Regions from separate parts of the Streptomyces sp. NBC_01428 genome, predicted to be linked through region 2. Evidence: riboswitches for the same ligand, from Rfam matches in the RefSeq annotation. Region 2 holds a riboswitch; the other holds the start of a gene.
The links. A riboswitch is a leader RNA that binds a small molecule or an ion and turns the genes downstream of it on or off. The one in region 2 is predicted to bind cyclic di-AMP.
Positions count from the first base shown of each region.

Region 1: linked by a shared signal. The riboswitch ahead of OG406_RS07960 (M23 family metallopeptidase) and the one ahead of OG406_RS21340 (M23 family metallopeptidase) in region 2 are both predicted to bind cyclic di-AMP.

Region 1 is NZ_CP109499.1:1,821,976-1,829,223, forward strand. Features, by position in the region: gene OG406_RS07950 (TetR/AcrR family transcriptional regulator) at 1-561, shown strand, start outside; gene OG406_RS07955 (SGNH/GDSL hydrolase family protein) at 640-1,425, opposite strand; gene OG406_RS07960 (M23 family metallopeptidase) at 1,738-2,634, opposite strand; cyclic di-AMP (ydaO/yuaA leader) riboswitch at 2,637-2,796, opposite strand; gene OG406_RS07965 (alpha-galactosidase) at 3,099-5,171, opposite strand; gene OG406_RS07970 (tyrosine-protein phosphatase) at 5,370-6,167, shown strand; gene OG406_RS07975 (DUF6126 family protein) at 6,196-6,345, opposite strand; gene OG406_RS07980 (helix-turn-helix domain-containing protein) at 6,342-6,992, opposite strand; gene OG406_RS07985 (aspartate aminotransferase family protein) at 7,054-7,248, opposite strand, start outside.
Region 2 is NZ_CP109499.1:4,907,146-4,914,393, reverse strand. Features, by position in the region: gene lhgO (L-2-hydroxyglutarate oxidase) at 1-1,143, shown strand, start outside; gene trmB (tRNA (guanosine(46)-N7)-methyltransferase TrmB) at 1,235-2,071, shown strand; gene OG406_RS21350 (PrsW family intramembrane metalloprotease) at 2,168-3,502, shown strand; gene OG406_RS21345 (aldo/keto reductase) at 3,563-4,507, opposite strand; gene OG406_RS21340 (M23 family metallopeptidase) at 4,681-5,718, opposite strand; cyclic di-AMP (ydaO/yuaA leader) riboswitch at 5,730-5,887, opposite strand; gene OG406_RS21335 (PP2C family protein-serine/threonine phosphatase) at 6,144-7,248, opposite strand, start outside.

The sequences.
Region 1 (7,248 bases), 3.1 Mb from region 2:
GAACAGATCGAGGCGCGGGGCGTGGCGGCGGTACGGATCGCCGACGTGGCCTCGTCCCTCGGCGTCAGCAACGCGCTCGTCCTGTACCACTTCTCCACCAAGGAGAAGCTGGTCGCGGCCGCCTTCACCTACGCGGCCGAGGACGATCTCGCCCATCTGCGCAAACTGCTCGGCCGCCGCACGACCGCGCTGCGGCGCCTGCGGACCGCCGTCCGCTGGTACGCCCCCACCGGCCAGGCCAAGGGCTGGCGCCTGTGGATCGAGGGCTGGGCGGCCGCACTGCGCGAGCCGGCCCTGCTGGAGGTCACCCGCGACCTCGACCGCCAGTGGAAGGCGGCCCTCACCGAGGTGATCGCCGAGGGCGTCGCCGCGGGCGAGTTCCAGTGCCCCGACCCGGTCGGCACGGCCCTGCGCCTCACCGCCCTGCTCGACGGCCTTGCCGTCCAGATGACCGCCTACGGCGGCACCGTCTCCCGGGCCCGCACCCAGCAATGGGCGGACGAGGCCCTGGCCCGCGAACTCGGTCTGGAGAGGGCCGCGTTGGTGGCGGGGCCGCGATAAGGACACGGACGCGGCGTCCGGGGACAAGTCGGCCCCGGGCCCGCGGGGCCCGGGGCGCGGTGACCGTGGGGCTGGCGGTCAGGCGACCGACTCGATGCGGGTCTTGATGTCGCCCGGGGAGAGCGCGCCCTTGGCGGCCACGTGGTCGCCGGAGGACTCGCCGCGCAGGCGTCGGCCGATCCACGGGACGAGGTACTCGCGGGCCCAGTGGATGTTGTCGCGTCGCACCTCGAAGGTGCCGCGCGGCGGCAGCGGCGGCCACGGCTGGTCCGGGTCGGCCGGCACCTCCAGGCCGAGGACCTGCCCGGCGCGCAGCGCCACCCGGGTGTGACCCTCGGGCGAGAGGTGGAGCCGGTCGCCGTCCCAGGCGCGGCGGTCCTGGATCGTCTTGAGGGACCACAGGTCGAGGACCGGGCAGCCGTAGCGGTCCGCGATGGCCCGCACATGCCCGTTGTACGTGGCGATCTTGCCGCGCAGATGCTTGAGCACGGGCACGCCACGGGTGTCGAAGCCGGTGGTCACCATGACCGCGCCGACGGCCGAGGTGAGGTCGGCGACGGCTCGCTCGAAGCGCTCCGCGACCTCGTCGGGATCGGTGCCGGGCCGGATGATGTCGTTGCCGCCCGCGGAGAAGGAGACCAGGTCCGGGCCGAGCTCCTTGGCGCGGACGAGCTGGGTCTCGACGATCTGGTCGAGCAGTCTCCCGCGCACCGCGAGGTTGGTGTAGTTGAAGTCGCCCTCGGGTCGCCGGTCCGCGAGCAGAACCGCGAAGCGGTCCGCCCAACCGACGAAGGCCCCGTCGGGCCCCAGGTCGCCGACGCCCTCGGTGAAGCTGTCCCCCACCGCCACGTACGACCCGATCACTGATCTGTCGTCACTCTTCGAATCGTCTGCCACGTCGGCCCATGATTCACCTTCGGATGTGAGCTACGCGACCGTAGGGAAGGGTTGACGGCCGGTGAGATAAGCCACTCGTCAAGTGTTGGTCAACCATGGAATAAGGCTCTGGTCAGGCCTGTTGAGGCAGCCGCCGCGAATTGTGTCCCGGGCGGACACCGGAAGCCGCCGGGAGCCGCCGGGAGCCGCCGAGAAACACCGAAGGCCGGACCCCGGGGATCGTGGGGTCCGGCCTTCGGAGGCGGTCCTGCCGTCAGGAGCAGGTCGGGCGAGGCGGCGTCAGCCGACGGCAACACCGTGCGAGCGCAGGTACGCGACCGGGTCGATGTCCGAGCCGTAGTCGGGCGTGGTGCGGATCTCGAAGTGCAGGTGCGGTCCGGTGACGTTGCCGGTCGCGCCGGAGAGGCCGATCTGCTGGCCCTCGGTCACGGTCTGGCCCGCCGAGACGGACAGGGACGACATGTGGGCGTACTGCGAGTACCGGCCGTCGGCGTGCTGGATGACGACCTGGTTGCCGTAGGCGCCGCCCCAGCCGGCGGAGACGACGGTACCCGCGGCGATGGACTTGATGGTGGTGCCGGTCGGGACGACGAAGTCCGTGCCCGTGTGGTAGCCGCTGGACCACATGCTGCCCGCCACCTTGTAGTTGGTGCCGATGGTGGCGCCGTCCACGGGGAGGGTGTAGCCCGAACTGTTGCCGACGGCGGCCGTCTTGGTGGCCGTGCTCGCCGTGTCGGCCTTCGCGGCGGCGGGCTTCGCGGCAGCCGGCTTGGCGGCCGAGGGCTTCGCCGGGGCCGAGGCCTGCGGGGCGGCGGCCTTCGCGCCGAGGGACAGCTTGAGACCGGGGTGGATCAGCGACGGGTCGCTGCCGATGGCGGAGCGGTTGTCCGAGTAGATCTTCTTCCAGCCGCCGCTGACGTGCTGGTCGTCGGCGATCTTGGCGAGATAGTCGCCGGCTTTCACCGCGTACGTCGTCGACGTGCCGGCCTTCGCGGCGGCCGGGGCGACGGTCGCGGACTTCTGGGTGTGCTGCGCGGCGGCGGCCGGGGTCGCGGCGTGGGCGCCGGTGGCTCCCAGCAACGGCAGCGCGAGTGCGGCGCCACCGGTTCCGGCCACGGCGATCGTGCGGGTGAAACGCAGGGACTTGGGACGGCGGTGCTTACCCTTCGCGGGCATGGCGATTTCCTCTCCGGCGCCTGCGAGGTGAGCTGTCGGGTGCGGGCTGGAGATGCCCGGCCACGCGGCTGCGCGGCTGTACCCCTAGCCTGTTCCGGAGACCGGACCAGGCACGGAACCTGTGGGTCCCCCGCTCCTGCCGTGTACGGGTGAGTGTGCGGATTCCGGGCGGCGGCAGGATTGGGCGTCCGTCCGGATTGAGGCAGAACGTAAGCGAGATGCGAGCACGTCGACAACTGTGTGCGGATTCTGTGCGCTCGCCTTTCTTGATCCATGCGGAATTCACCGTCACCCTCCGTGGAATGACGATCTTTCCGCGCTTTCAATTCGCCCGGAAACAAAGGCCGGTCACGAAAGGCCGACGGCAACACATCGTCACGAATATGACGCTGCTCACGCGACCCGGCGCACGTCGCTTCATTCCAGGGCCAGTTGGAATGAAGACGCTATTTCGGACAGAACAGTCAGATGCGACGCAGGCGGATAACCGTCGCATCGAGATCGCCGCTCAGCCCGGTGCTCAGACCGTGATGCAGCAGCACCGCACCGCGGTGCACTTCGCCCGTTTCGACCCGTTCGTAGACACCGGCCGGGTCGAGCCCGCGCAGCCTGAGCGGGGCCGGCCGCACGCCGTGGTGCTGCGCCTGCAGCCAGGCGAGGACCACGGTCTCGCCTCCGAGCACGTACTGCACGGCGCTCAGCCCGCCCTCCGGGGGGCGCAGCCGGTAGAGGTCGCCCTGCTGCACGACCGGCCGGATCTCCTTGTAGAGCTCGACCCAGTCCCGCGCCTCGGCCAGTTCCTCGTCGCTCCACCGGCTGAGGTCGCCGCCGACCCCGAGGACCCCGGCCATGGAGCTCACGAAGCGGAAGCGCAGCGAGCTGACCCGGCCGTTGAGCAGCTTGTTCGGGCTGTCCGTGACCCAGGCGGCCATGATCCGGGCCGGGTGGACCTGGCTGAAGCCGTGCTGGATGCCGAGCCGGTCGAGCGGGTCGGTGTTGTCGGAGGTCCACACCTGGTCGGTACGGGCCATGACACCGAGGTCGATCCGGCCGCCGCCGCCGGAGCACGACTCGAAGGCGACGCCGGGGTGCGCCGCGCGCAGCCGGTCGAGGAGGGCGTAGAAGGCCTCGACGTGGGCCACCCAGAGCTTTTGCGGATAGCGCTCGCCGGGCCAGCCCGCGTCCGTGAAGGAGCGGTTGAAGTCCCATTTCACGTAGTCGATCGGCGCGCCGGAGAGCAGGGCGTCGAGCCGCTCCCAGAGGTACTCCTGAACGTCCGGCCGGGCAAGGTTCAGTATGAGTTGATTGCGGAATTCCGTCCTGGTTCGACCGACTTGGTGCTGCACCCAGTCGGGATGCGCGCGGTAGAGGTCGCTGTCGGGGTTGACCATCTCGGGCTCGACCCAGATGCCGAACTGCATGCCGAGGGCGTGCACGTCGTCGGCGAGCGGCTTGAGCCCGGCCGGGAAGCGGTCCGGGTTGGGCGTCCAGTCCCCGAGCCCCGCGTGGTCGTGGGTGCGGGCCCCGAACCAGCCGTCGTCGACCACGAACAGCTCGACGCCCATGGCGGCCGCGCGGCGCGCCAGGACCCGCTGCTGCTCCTCCGAGATGTCGAAGGTGGTGGCCTCCCAGGAGTTGAACAGCACCGGCCGGTCCCGCTCCGCGTCCGGGACGACGTACGTCCGCTGGTACGCGTGCCAGGCCCGGCTCGCGCCGCCGAACCCGCCGTCGCTCCACAGCCCGGCGAAGACGGGTGTCGTGAAGGTCTCCCCCGGTGCGAGGAGCAGCAGGCCCGAGTCGTCGTGTCCCGCGCCGCCGGTGATCTGCACGCGCGCGTCGGGCAGTTGGGCGACCGCGATCCGCCAGGAGCCGGACCAGCCGAGCGCGCATCCGTACACCTCGCCGCTCTCCTCGGTGGCCTCGTCGTCGAGGGCGACCCAGGGCAGGTGCTGGTGTCCGGTGTGGCCGCGGCGGCTGCCGATGACCTTCTCGCCGTAGGTGAGCGGTGAACGCGCCAGCCGGGACTCGGCGGCCCAGCGGCCGTGCAGGTGGGACAGCCGCCAGCCGTCCCGCTCGGGAAGGGTCCAGGTCGCGGAGTCCGCGCGCAGCAGTTCCAGGTCCTCGCTTCCGTCGTTGGCGAGCGTGACACGGCGTTCGACGACGTCGCCGCGCAGCCGGTAGTGCAGGGTGATGCCGAGCCCCGCGTCGGAGAAGCGCAGCCTCAGCTCGTCCCCCTCGGCCGCGGCGTCCTCGAAGCGCCACTCGGTGCCGCGCCGCTCGTCGGTCCGTACGGAGAGCGCGGGGCGGACGAAGCGGGGGCCGCCCTCGACGGGGTACTCCTCGCGGCCGTCGAGCGGGGAGTCGAAGGGCCGGTACGGCGGCGCCGGCCGGGCGGCGAGGGCCTCGGCGTCGGCGAGCGTGATCCGCGGGCCCCAGTGCAGGTGGAGCAGCTCGTCGCGTTCCGTGAGGTGGAGCGCGTAGCCGCTGCTCGTTCCGGTGAGGAGCCAGGTCCGGCCGTCCGCGCCGATCTCGATCATCAATCCCCCACAGATACGAACACGTGCGATCAGGGATCAACATCATCGGGGCAGTCACGGTCGCGAGGCAACGCCTGTGGACAACTCATTGCCTCAGGAACCCATGTCGTATCGTCGAATGCGCGACCGATGACAGCAGCTGACGGGCGCCGGCCGGGCCCTGTCCGGCGCGCCCGCGGCCGAAGATGAGGAGCCCCCGTGACGCAGCAGGTCCCGTCGGCCGAGCCCGAGCTCGGCGGAGTTCGCAACTTCCGCGACGTGGGCGGCCTGCCCACCACGGACGGCCGGCGCGTGCGCCCGGGACAGCTGTTCCGCAGCGGCCACCTCGCGCACGCCACCGAGGAGGACGCCGCGTTCCTCTCCTCCCTGGGCCTGCACACGATCTTCGACTTCCGCAACGCGGCGGACCAGAAGCTGGAGGGCCCGGACGTCGAGCTGCCGGGCGTACGGAACGTGAACCTGCCGCTGTCCGACCCGGCGGACGGCAGCGAGTTCTGGAAGATGGTCCGTGACGGCGACCTGGACCAGCTGCGTGCCCTTCTCGGCGACGGCAAGGCGGCGGACCGCATGATCGGCTCGTACCGCGCGATCATCACGGAGCGCACGGCGGAGCACTCCCGGGTGCTGCGCTCGATGGCGGAGGACGGCGTGCCCGCGCTGATGCACTGCGCGGCGGGCAAGGACCGGGCGGGACTGTCCATCGCCGTCACCCTGCTCGCGCTCGGCGTCGAGCGGGACGCGATCGTCGCCGACTACCTGGAGTCGAACGCCACGCACCGGCGCTACAAGGTGCGCCGCACCAGCTCCGCCGCCTCCGCCTACTCCCCCGAGGTCATGGAGCTGCTCAGCCCGCTCTTCGACGCCCGCGCGGAGTACCTGACGGCGGCGTTCGAGACGATCGAGGAGACCTGGGGCGGGGTCGACGCCTATCTGGAGAAGGGGCTGGGGCTGACCCCGGAGCTGCGCGACCGCCTGCGCGAGCGCCTGCTGGACTGAGCCGCGCGCCCGCGCCGCCGGGCGCCGACTACTGGTTCTGCGCGCCCAGCGTGAAGAGCAGGTAGACGAAGGCCGCGAAGAGATGGCCGACGGCCACGTAGATGATCAGCCGGACCCACAGGGCACGCGGGAACTTCTCCTCCATGGACGGCTTGCGCGGTTCGGTGGGCTCGGTCATGACGTCTCTCCCGGGGTCGGGTGGCCCGTCGCCGGGCCGAGGCACAGCGCGGCGGTCGGGCTCTGCAGCAGGGTGTGGACGAAGAGGAGTTCGGCTCCGGCGCGCTCGGCGGCGGCGATGCGGTGCGGGGTCAGCGAGTCGAAGTGCGCACTGTCCCCGGGTTCGAGTACGTGGGCGGTGTCCCCGAGACGCAGCCGGAGCCGCCCTTCCAGGACGTACAGCCACTCCTCGCCGGGGTGGACCCGCACGATGTCGCCCTGCGAGCCGTGGGGGACGTGCACGCGCAGCGCCTGCATACCGCGTCCGGAGGAGCCGGCCTGCCGGTAGATCCAGCCGCCGGCGGGGGTGGGCTCCATGTCGGCGGCGCGCACGACGGCGTCGCGGTCGGCGACCGTCTCGCCGAGCAGCTCGGAGACCGTCGTACCGTAGACACGGGCCACGGCGAGCAGCATCGGCAGCGAGGGCTGGCGCTGACCGGTCTCCAGCCGGGAAAGATGCGCCGGGGAGAGTCCGGCGGCACGGGCGGCGGCCTCGAGCGTGAGGGAGGCGCGGCGGCGCAGTGCGCGGAGCTGGGGCGCCACGGCGGGCAGCTCGGCGGACGCTTCGTCGGACGGTTCGTCGGCCGTCCCCAGATCGGCAGGGCTCATGGGTCCATTGAGCCCGAGGATTGCCTCTGGGGCAATTTTCTTGCCCCAGAGGCAAAAAGGCTCAGCGGTTCGCGACCGCCTGTTTCACCAGGGTCTTCCCGAAGTCCCACATCAGCCCGCCGCCGCTGTGCGCATCGTCCATCACCGCGGTGAAGGCCTCCACGAACCGGTCGACGTCCGCCTCGTCGACGACGAGTGGCGGGATCAGCTTGATCACCTCGAGGTGGTCGCCGGAGACCTGGGTGAGGATGCGGTG
Region 2 (7,248 bases):
GCCTATGCCGTCACGCGCGCGGCGCCGGGCACCCGGGTCACGGTGCTGGAGAAAGAGCAGGGCCCCGCCCGCCACCAGACGGGCCGCAACAGCGGCGTGATCCACAGCGGTGTCTACTACCGCCCGGGCTCCCTGAAGGCGCGGTACGCGGTGCGGGGCGCCGCCGAGATGGTCAAGTTCTGCGCGGAGTACGACATCCCGCACGCGGTCACCGGCAAGCTGATCGTCGCGACGGAGAAGGCCGAGCTGCCCCGCCTGCACGCCCTGGTCCAGCGCGGCAGGGAGAACGGCATTCCGGTCAGGGAGCTGGGCCCCGCCCAGATCATCGAGGCCGAGCCCGAGGTGCGCGGCCTCGCCGCGATCCACGTGGGCACCACCGGCGTCTGCGACTACGGAGCGGTGGCCCGGCAGCTCGGAGAGGCCTCCGGCGCGGACATCCGGTACGGCGCGGACGTCGTGCGGATCGACCGGCGCCCCGATCTCGGCGCCGCGGTCCGCACGGCCGACGGCACGATCGTCCGCGGCCGGGTCCTCGTGAACTGCGCGGGACTCCACTGCGACGAGACGGCCCGGCTGGCGGGCGACGACCCGGAGATGCGGATCGTCCCCTTCCGTGGCGAGTACTTCACCCTGGCACGGCCGGAGCTGGTCCGCGGCCTGGTGTATCCGGTGCCCGATCCGGCCTTCCCCTTCCTCGGTGTCCATCTCACCCGCGGCATCGACGGCAGCGTCCACGTCGGCCCGAACGCGGTGCCCGCCCTCGCCCGCGAGGGATACGGCTGGGGCGTCGTCCACCCCCGTGAGCTGGGCGCGACGCTGTCCTGGCCGGGTTCCTGGCGGATAGCCCGCCGCCACTGGCGGTACGGCGCGGGAGAGCTGCGGCGTTCGGTGTCGAAGGCGGCGTTCACCGCGGCGGTCCGCCGGCTGCTGCCCGCCGTCACCCCGGACGACCTGCTGCCGGCCGCGGCCGGCGTCCGCGCCCAGGCCGTCCTGCGGGACGGCACCCTGGTCGACGACTTCCTGATCAAGGAGGGCCCGCGCACGGTGCACGTCCTGAACGCGCCGTCCCCCGCGGCCACGGCGTCCCTCCCCATCGGCCGCGAGGTCGCCCGCCGGGCCCTGGCGGCTCTCGCGGCAAGCTGAGTGCGGCCCGCGCCGGGCCGCACCCCCGGTGGACCGACCCGACCCGGTCCGGACACGCCCCGCCGCGACCCCCCGTAAAATCGACCGCACTGTGTCTGACTTCCTCGACTCCTCCGAAGAGACCCGGCCCGCCTCCGCCGAGGACGGCTCGCCGCGTCACCACCGCTCCCAGCGCGAGCCCCGCTTTCCCGACGGGCCGCAGGCCGACCCCGCCGGATCGCACTTCGAGCGGCGGATCCGGAGCTTCCAGCCGCGCCGGAGCCGGGTGACGACCGGACAGGGCGAGGCTCTGCAGCGCCTGTGGCCCCAGTGGGGCCTGGACATCGACGGACAGCGCACGCTCGACCTCGCGGAGCTGTTCGGGGCCGACCTGCCCGTCGTGCTGGAGATCGGCTTCGGCATGGGTGAGGCCACCGCGCAGATGGCGGCCGAGGACCAGGAGACCGGAATCCTCGCCGTCGACGTGCACACCCCCGGCCAGGGGAACCTGCTGGGCCTCGCGGAGCGCAGCGGCCTGACCAACATCCGGGTCGCGAACGGCGACGCGATCATCCTGCTCCGGGAGATGCTCCCGCCCGCGTCCCTGGACGGCCTGCGGGTCTACTTCCCCGACCCCTGGCCCAAGAAGCGGCACCACAAGCGACGGCTGATCCAGCCGGAGTTCCTGGACCTCGCCGCGACGCGCCTCAAACCGGGTGCGCTCGTGCACTGCGCGACGGACTGGGAACCGTACGCCGAACAGATGCTCGAAGTTCTGAGCGCCCACCCCGACTTCGAGAACACGCGGCCGGACGACGGTTTCGCGCCGCGCCCCGAGTTCCGGCCGCTCACCCGTTTCGAGGGCCAGGGACTGGACAAGGGTCATGTGGTGAACGACCTCCTCTTCCGGCGCGTACAGCATCGAGACCAGCACGCCCCGGGCACCTGACCCGCGCACGGCCCTCCGACGTCCCCGGGATCCCGCACGCCGGGGCGACTCCGGCCACCGTCGCGAGTCCCGCCCTCCCTCGTTAGGGTCAATGCCGTGGCCATCAGTCCCCCGTACCCCCCGCAGCCCGGCGTCCCCGCCGGGCACGCGTTGCGGCATCCGCACTGGTGGCAGCGCCGATGGGTCCGGTACGGAGCACTGATCACCCTGTTGGTGCTGTCCGGTCTCGTCATCCTCGCGCTCGTCCGCGAACAGACGGGCACCGAGGGCTTCCTGGTCGGCCTCGGCCTCGCCGTGTTCCCGGTGCCGCTGCTCATAGCGGCCTTCCGGTGGCTGGACCGGGTCGAGCCCGGCCCCTGGCGCAACCTGGTCTTCTCGTTCGCCTGGGGCGCCTGCGCGGCCGCGCTCATAGCGATCGTCGCCAACAGCTTCGCCACGCGGTGGATAGCGACCGCGACCGCCGATCCCTCCAGCGCCGACACCCTCGGCGCGACCGTCATCGCCCCCGTCGTGGAGGAGTCGGCGAAGGCGGCGGCCGTCCTGCTGGTCTTCCTCTTCCGCAGACGTGACTTCACCGGGATCGTCGACGGGGTGGTCATAGCCGGAGTCACCGCCACCGGCTTCGCGTTCACCGAGAACATCCTCTATCTCGGCACCGCCTTCGGCACCGACCGGCTCAGCGGGGGCAGCGGGCTGACCTCCGTCACCGCCGCGACCTTCTTCGTCCGCGTGGTGATGTCGCCCTTCGCGCATCCCCTGTTCACCGTGCTGACCGGCATCGGCTTCGGCGTCGCGGCCCTGTCCGCCGAGCGCCAGCACGTGCGTCGCACCCTGATCCCGTTCGCCGGCCTGCTGCTCGCGATGGGGATGCACTCGGTGTGGAACAGCTCGTCCGACTTCGGCGAGTACGGCTTCTTCGCGGTCTACGCGGCGTTCATGGTGCCCGCGTTCGGGCTGCTGACCTGGCTGGTCGTGTGGACCCGGCAGCGCGAGCTGCGCACCGTACGCACGGAACTGCCCGCGTACACGACGGCGGGCTGGCTGGGCACGGCCGAGCCGTACGTCCTCGGCTCGATGCGGGCCCGGCGGCTCGCCCGCGAGTACGCCCGACATCACTGGGGGAAGTCGGCGGGCCGCTCGGTCGCCGAGTACGAGGCGTACGCGACCTCGCTGGCGTTCCTGCGCCACCGGGGGCGCCGGGGCCGCGCGGGCGCCGACTTCGTCGTACGGGAACGCGAGCTGCTGCACGAGCTGTGGCGCCGCCGGGAGATCGCCCGGCCGTCCCTCGCCTACGCGGCCCGCACCACCTCGCCGATCCCCGCACCGCCCCCCTGGCCGGCGCACGGCTACGGGTACGCGGTCCCACCGGCCCAGCCGTACGCGCCGCCGGTGCCGGATCCGACGTACGACTACAACCCCTACCGTTCCTAGCCCCCGTCCGCGCGGGGCGGCGCCTCGCTCGGGCGGGGGCCCGGGATCACACGGCGGGTGTCAGGCCGACGCCTCGGTCAGGCGCGACAGTTCCGCGTCCGTCAGCGACAGGTCCGCGACACCCAGCAGGGCGGGGAGCTGCTCCACCGTGCGAGCCGAGGCGATCGGCGCGGCGACGGTGGGCTGGGCGGCGAGCCAGGCGAGGGCGACGGTCGCGACGGCGGCGTTGTGGGCCTCGGCGATCTCGTCGAGCGCGGTGAGGACCCGCTTCCCGCGTTCCGTCTCCAGGTGCTTGGACGCACCCGCGGCCCGGGGCGAGTCGACGGTCGCGCCCGGACGGTACTTGCCGGTGAGGAAGCCCGCGGCGAGCGCGAAGTACGGGACGGCGGCCAGTCCGGCGCGGGAGGCGACGTCGCGCAGATCGCCCTCGTAGGTGTCGCGCGAGACCAGGTTGTACTGCGGCTGGAGCGCGACGTAGCGGGCGAGGCCCTCGCGGTCGGAGAACTCCAGGGACTCCTGGAGCCGCTCCGGGGAGATGTTGGAGGCGGCGATGTTCCGCACCTTGCCGGCCTTCACGAGCTCGTCGAGGGCGCCGATGATCTCGTCGACCGGCACCTCGGTCTTGTCGAAGTGCGTGTAGTAGAGGTCGATGTGGTCGGTGCCCAGGCGGCGCAGGGACGCGTCGGCGGCGGCCTTGATGTTGGCGCCGGAGAGGCCCGGGAAGGCGGGGTGCTGGCTGACCTTGGTCGCGACGACGATGTCCGCGCGGTTGCCGCGGGCCTTCAGCCACTTGCCGATGATGGTCTCGGACTCGCCGCCCTCGTTGCCGTCGACCCACGACGAGTACGAGTCGGCCGTGTCGAGGAAGTTGCCCCCGGCGGCCGCGTAGGCGTCGAGGACCGCGAAGGACTGGGTCTCGTCCGCCGTCCACCCGAAGACGTTGCCGCCCAGGGAGAGCGGGAAGACCTCGAGGTCGGAGGAGCCGAGCTTGCGAAGAGAAGTCATGTGTCGATTCAACGCCCGGGTCGGATGCCTGTATTCCACATCCATCCCGCACGTCTGCCGCATCCCGCACGGCCGGTACGGCGGACGAAACCGGCCGGTCGCGGGAGTCCCCACGACCGGCCGGTCGGCAATCCGTGCGGATCAGGGGCCGAGGCCCTGGTCCGGAACACCCGTCAGGGGTTGAGGCCCTTGCCCTGGAGCCACGCCATCGGGTCGATGCCGGTGGCCGCGCCGCCGGGGTGGACCTCCAGGTGCAGGTGCGGCCCGGTGACGTTGCCCGTCGCGCCGACGCGGCCGATGACGTCGCCCGTGGCGACCTTCTGGCCGGCGCTGACGCTGATCGACGACTGGTGGCAGAACCAGAGTTCGGTGCCGTCGTCGAGGGTGAGGATCGTGCGGTAGCCGTACGAACCGGCCCAGCCCGCCTCGGTGATGGTGCCGCTGTGGATGGCCTTGATCAGCGTGCCGGTGGGCGCGGCGAAGTCGAGACCCGTGTGGTAGCCCGAGGACCACAGGGCGCCGGCCTCGCCGAAGCGCGAGGTCAGGGTGTACGAGGAGGTCGGCAGCGAGTAGCTCTTGGCGAGCTCGGCCAGGCGCTCGGCCTCGGCCTTCGCCTTGGCCTCCTCCTCCGCCTTCTTCTTCGCGGCGTCCGCCTTGGCCTCGGCGGCGTCCTGCTGCTTGGTGGCGAGCGCGACGGCCTGCTTCGCGGCGGCTGTCTCGGCCGCCTCCTGGGCGGCGCTGTCGACCTGGTTCTGCTGCGCTTCGGCCTGCTGCATGATGCGGGTCCGCAGCGCCTCACCGGCGTCCGCGGTGCCCTGAGCGGTGTCGGCGGTGGTCAGGCCCGCGCCGGTGAGCGGAGTCGAGGAGCCCTTGGGTGTCTCGGCGCCGTCACTGATCAGGGCCTTGGCCGAGTGCGTGACCGAGGACAGGTCGGGCAGCGAGATCGAGACCGGCGCCTTGCCGGGCGCCGCGGTGGCCATGCCACCGGCGCCGACGGCGGCTATCACGCCTACGCCGAGGACCGTGGAGCTGCGGGCGAGTCCTCCGCCGCGCTGCTTTCCCACGCGGTGCCGGCCACGAACGGGACGGACGGAATCCTCGGTGGGATTCCACTCCTCCCAGGGTCCCTCGTCCTTGCCGTGGGCGAAACCGAAGGACTGGGTGTCATTCGGTGCGAACGAGGTTGGCTGAGCAGGCCGGTTGGACGCCACGTGGGCGCACTCCTTTCCTTCCTTCTCGCCTACCGGGTTAGCTGACGGGTTCGGAGCAGGAAGGTCTCCTACGCGCGTATACCCACCGTGCTGCCACGGTGGAGGACGCTCGATTCACCCCAAGTTGGTGGTTCCCCGGTTCCCTTGCGGGATTCGGCGCGTGCGCACGGAGCCATCTCTTGTGACGGCTGGGACGACCGCGCTGCGTTATCGAACGTTAATAGACCTGGCCACCTGATTCCAAGCTGTTCCGACTGATCGTTAACGCTTTTTGGCCAGGACTTTGGGGTCATGCGCACTGAAAAACGGGCGAGTTGGCCTCATTCCGTCGCCACGGATTCATGTGACGGTGTGTCAGTCGTTATGCGGAGGGACACGGTTCGCTCACTCCTCGTGACAGCAGTCGAGAAGGGCCATCGAGGGCGTCAGCCGCGCCGGACGGCGAGCAGCGCCATGTCGTCGCTGAGGGCGCCGCCCGTGTGCTTGCGGACCTCGACCGCGAGGGTGTTCAGCAGCGCGTCGGGCCCCGGGAAGACCCGCCCGGCCAGCCGCGCGGCCGGATCGTAGAACTCCCCGCTCACATCCCGGGCCTCGGACAGCCCGTCGGTGTGCAGCAGCAGGATCGCGCCGCGCGGAAAGCGGGCCGGCACCGCCCGGTCGGGCGTGCTGCCCAGGTCGCTCATCCCGAGGGGCAGCGCGGCGGGCCCGCCGGTGAGCGGGACGAGTGTGCCGTCGGGGTGCAGCATCAGGGGCGGCGGATGGCCCCGGTTGACGATGCGGACGGTCTCCTCCTCGTGCGGGATCTCCGCGAGGACGGCGGTGGTGAACCCCTCGACGGCGTCGAGGTTGTCGCGCCGGGTGCCCTCGCGTTTCAGCGCCCGCTCCAGCCGCTGCGCGACCGCCTCCAGGGTCGTCTCCTGCTCCGCCGCCTCCCGGAAGGCGCCGATGACCACGGCGACGGCCGCGACCGCGGTCATCCCCTTGCCCCGCACGTCCCCGACGACCAGCCGCACGCCGTACGGGGTGTCCTGCACGGCGTACAGGTCCCCGCCGATGAACGCGTCCGCCTGGGCCGCCTCGTAGCGCGCGGCGACGTCGAGGCCGTCGATCCGTGCCTGCGGTTCCGGCAGCACGGCCCGTTGCGCGAACTCGGCGATCTCCCGGACGGAGGCGAGCCGCTCGTCGCTGCGCCGGACGAGGATGTTGATGAGGACGCCCAGGACGGCCGCCGTGGCGACGGTGACGACCTCGGTGACCGCGTCGACCCGAAGGACGATGCCGAGGCGCAAGTGCACGAGGATCAGCGCGCCGACGGCGGCGGCGCCGGTGAGGACGGTGCCGCGCAGCGAATAGAGGGGCGCGGCGACCAGGGTGGCGGCGGTGAAGAGGGGGGCGGCGGTGAACTCGCCCGGCGTGAAGTAGTCGTAGAAGGTCCCGCCGACGACCAGCAGCACCGGCAGGGCCCGGACCAGGGCACGCACGGCGGAGATACGACCCGTCCGCCATCGCGCCGGACCGGTTCCGGGATCG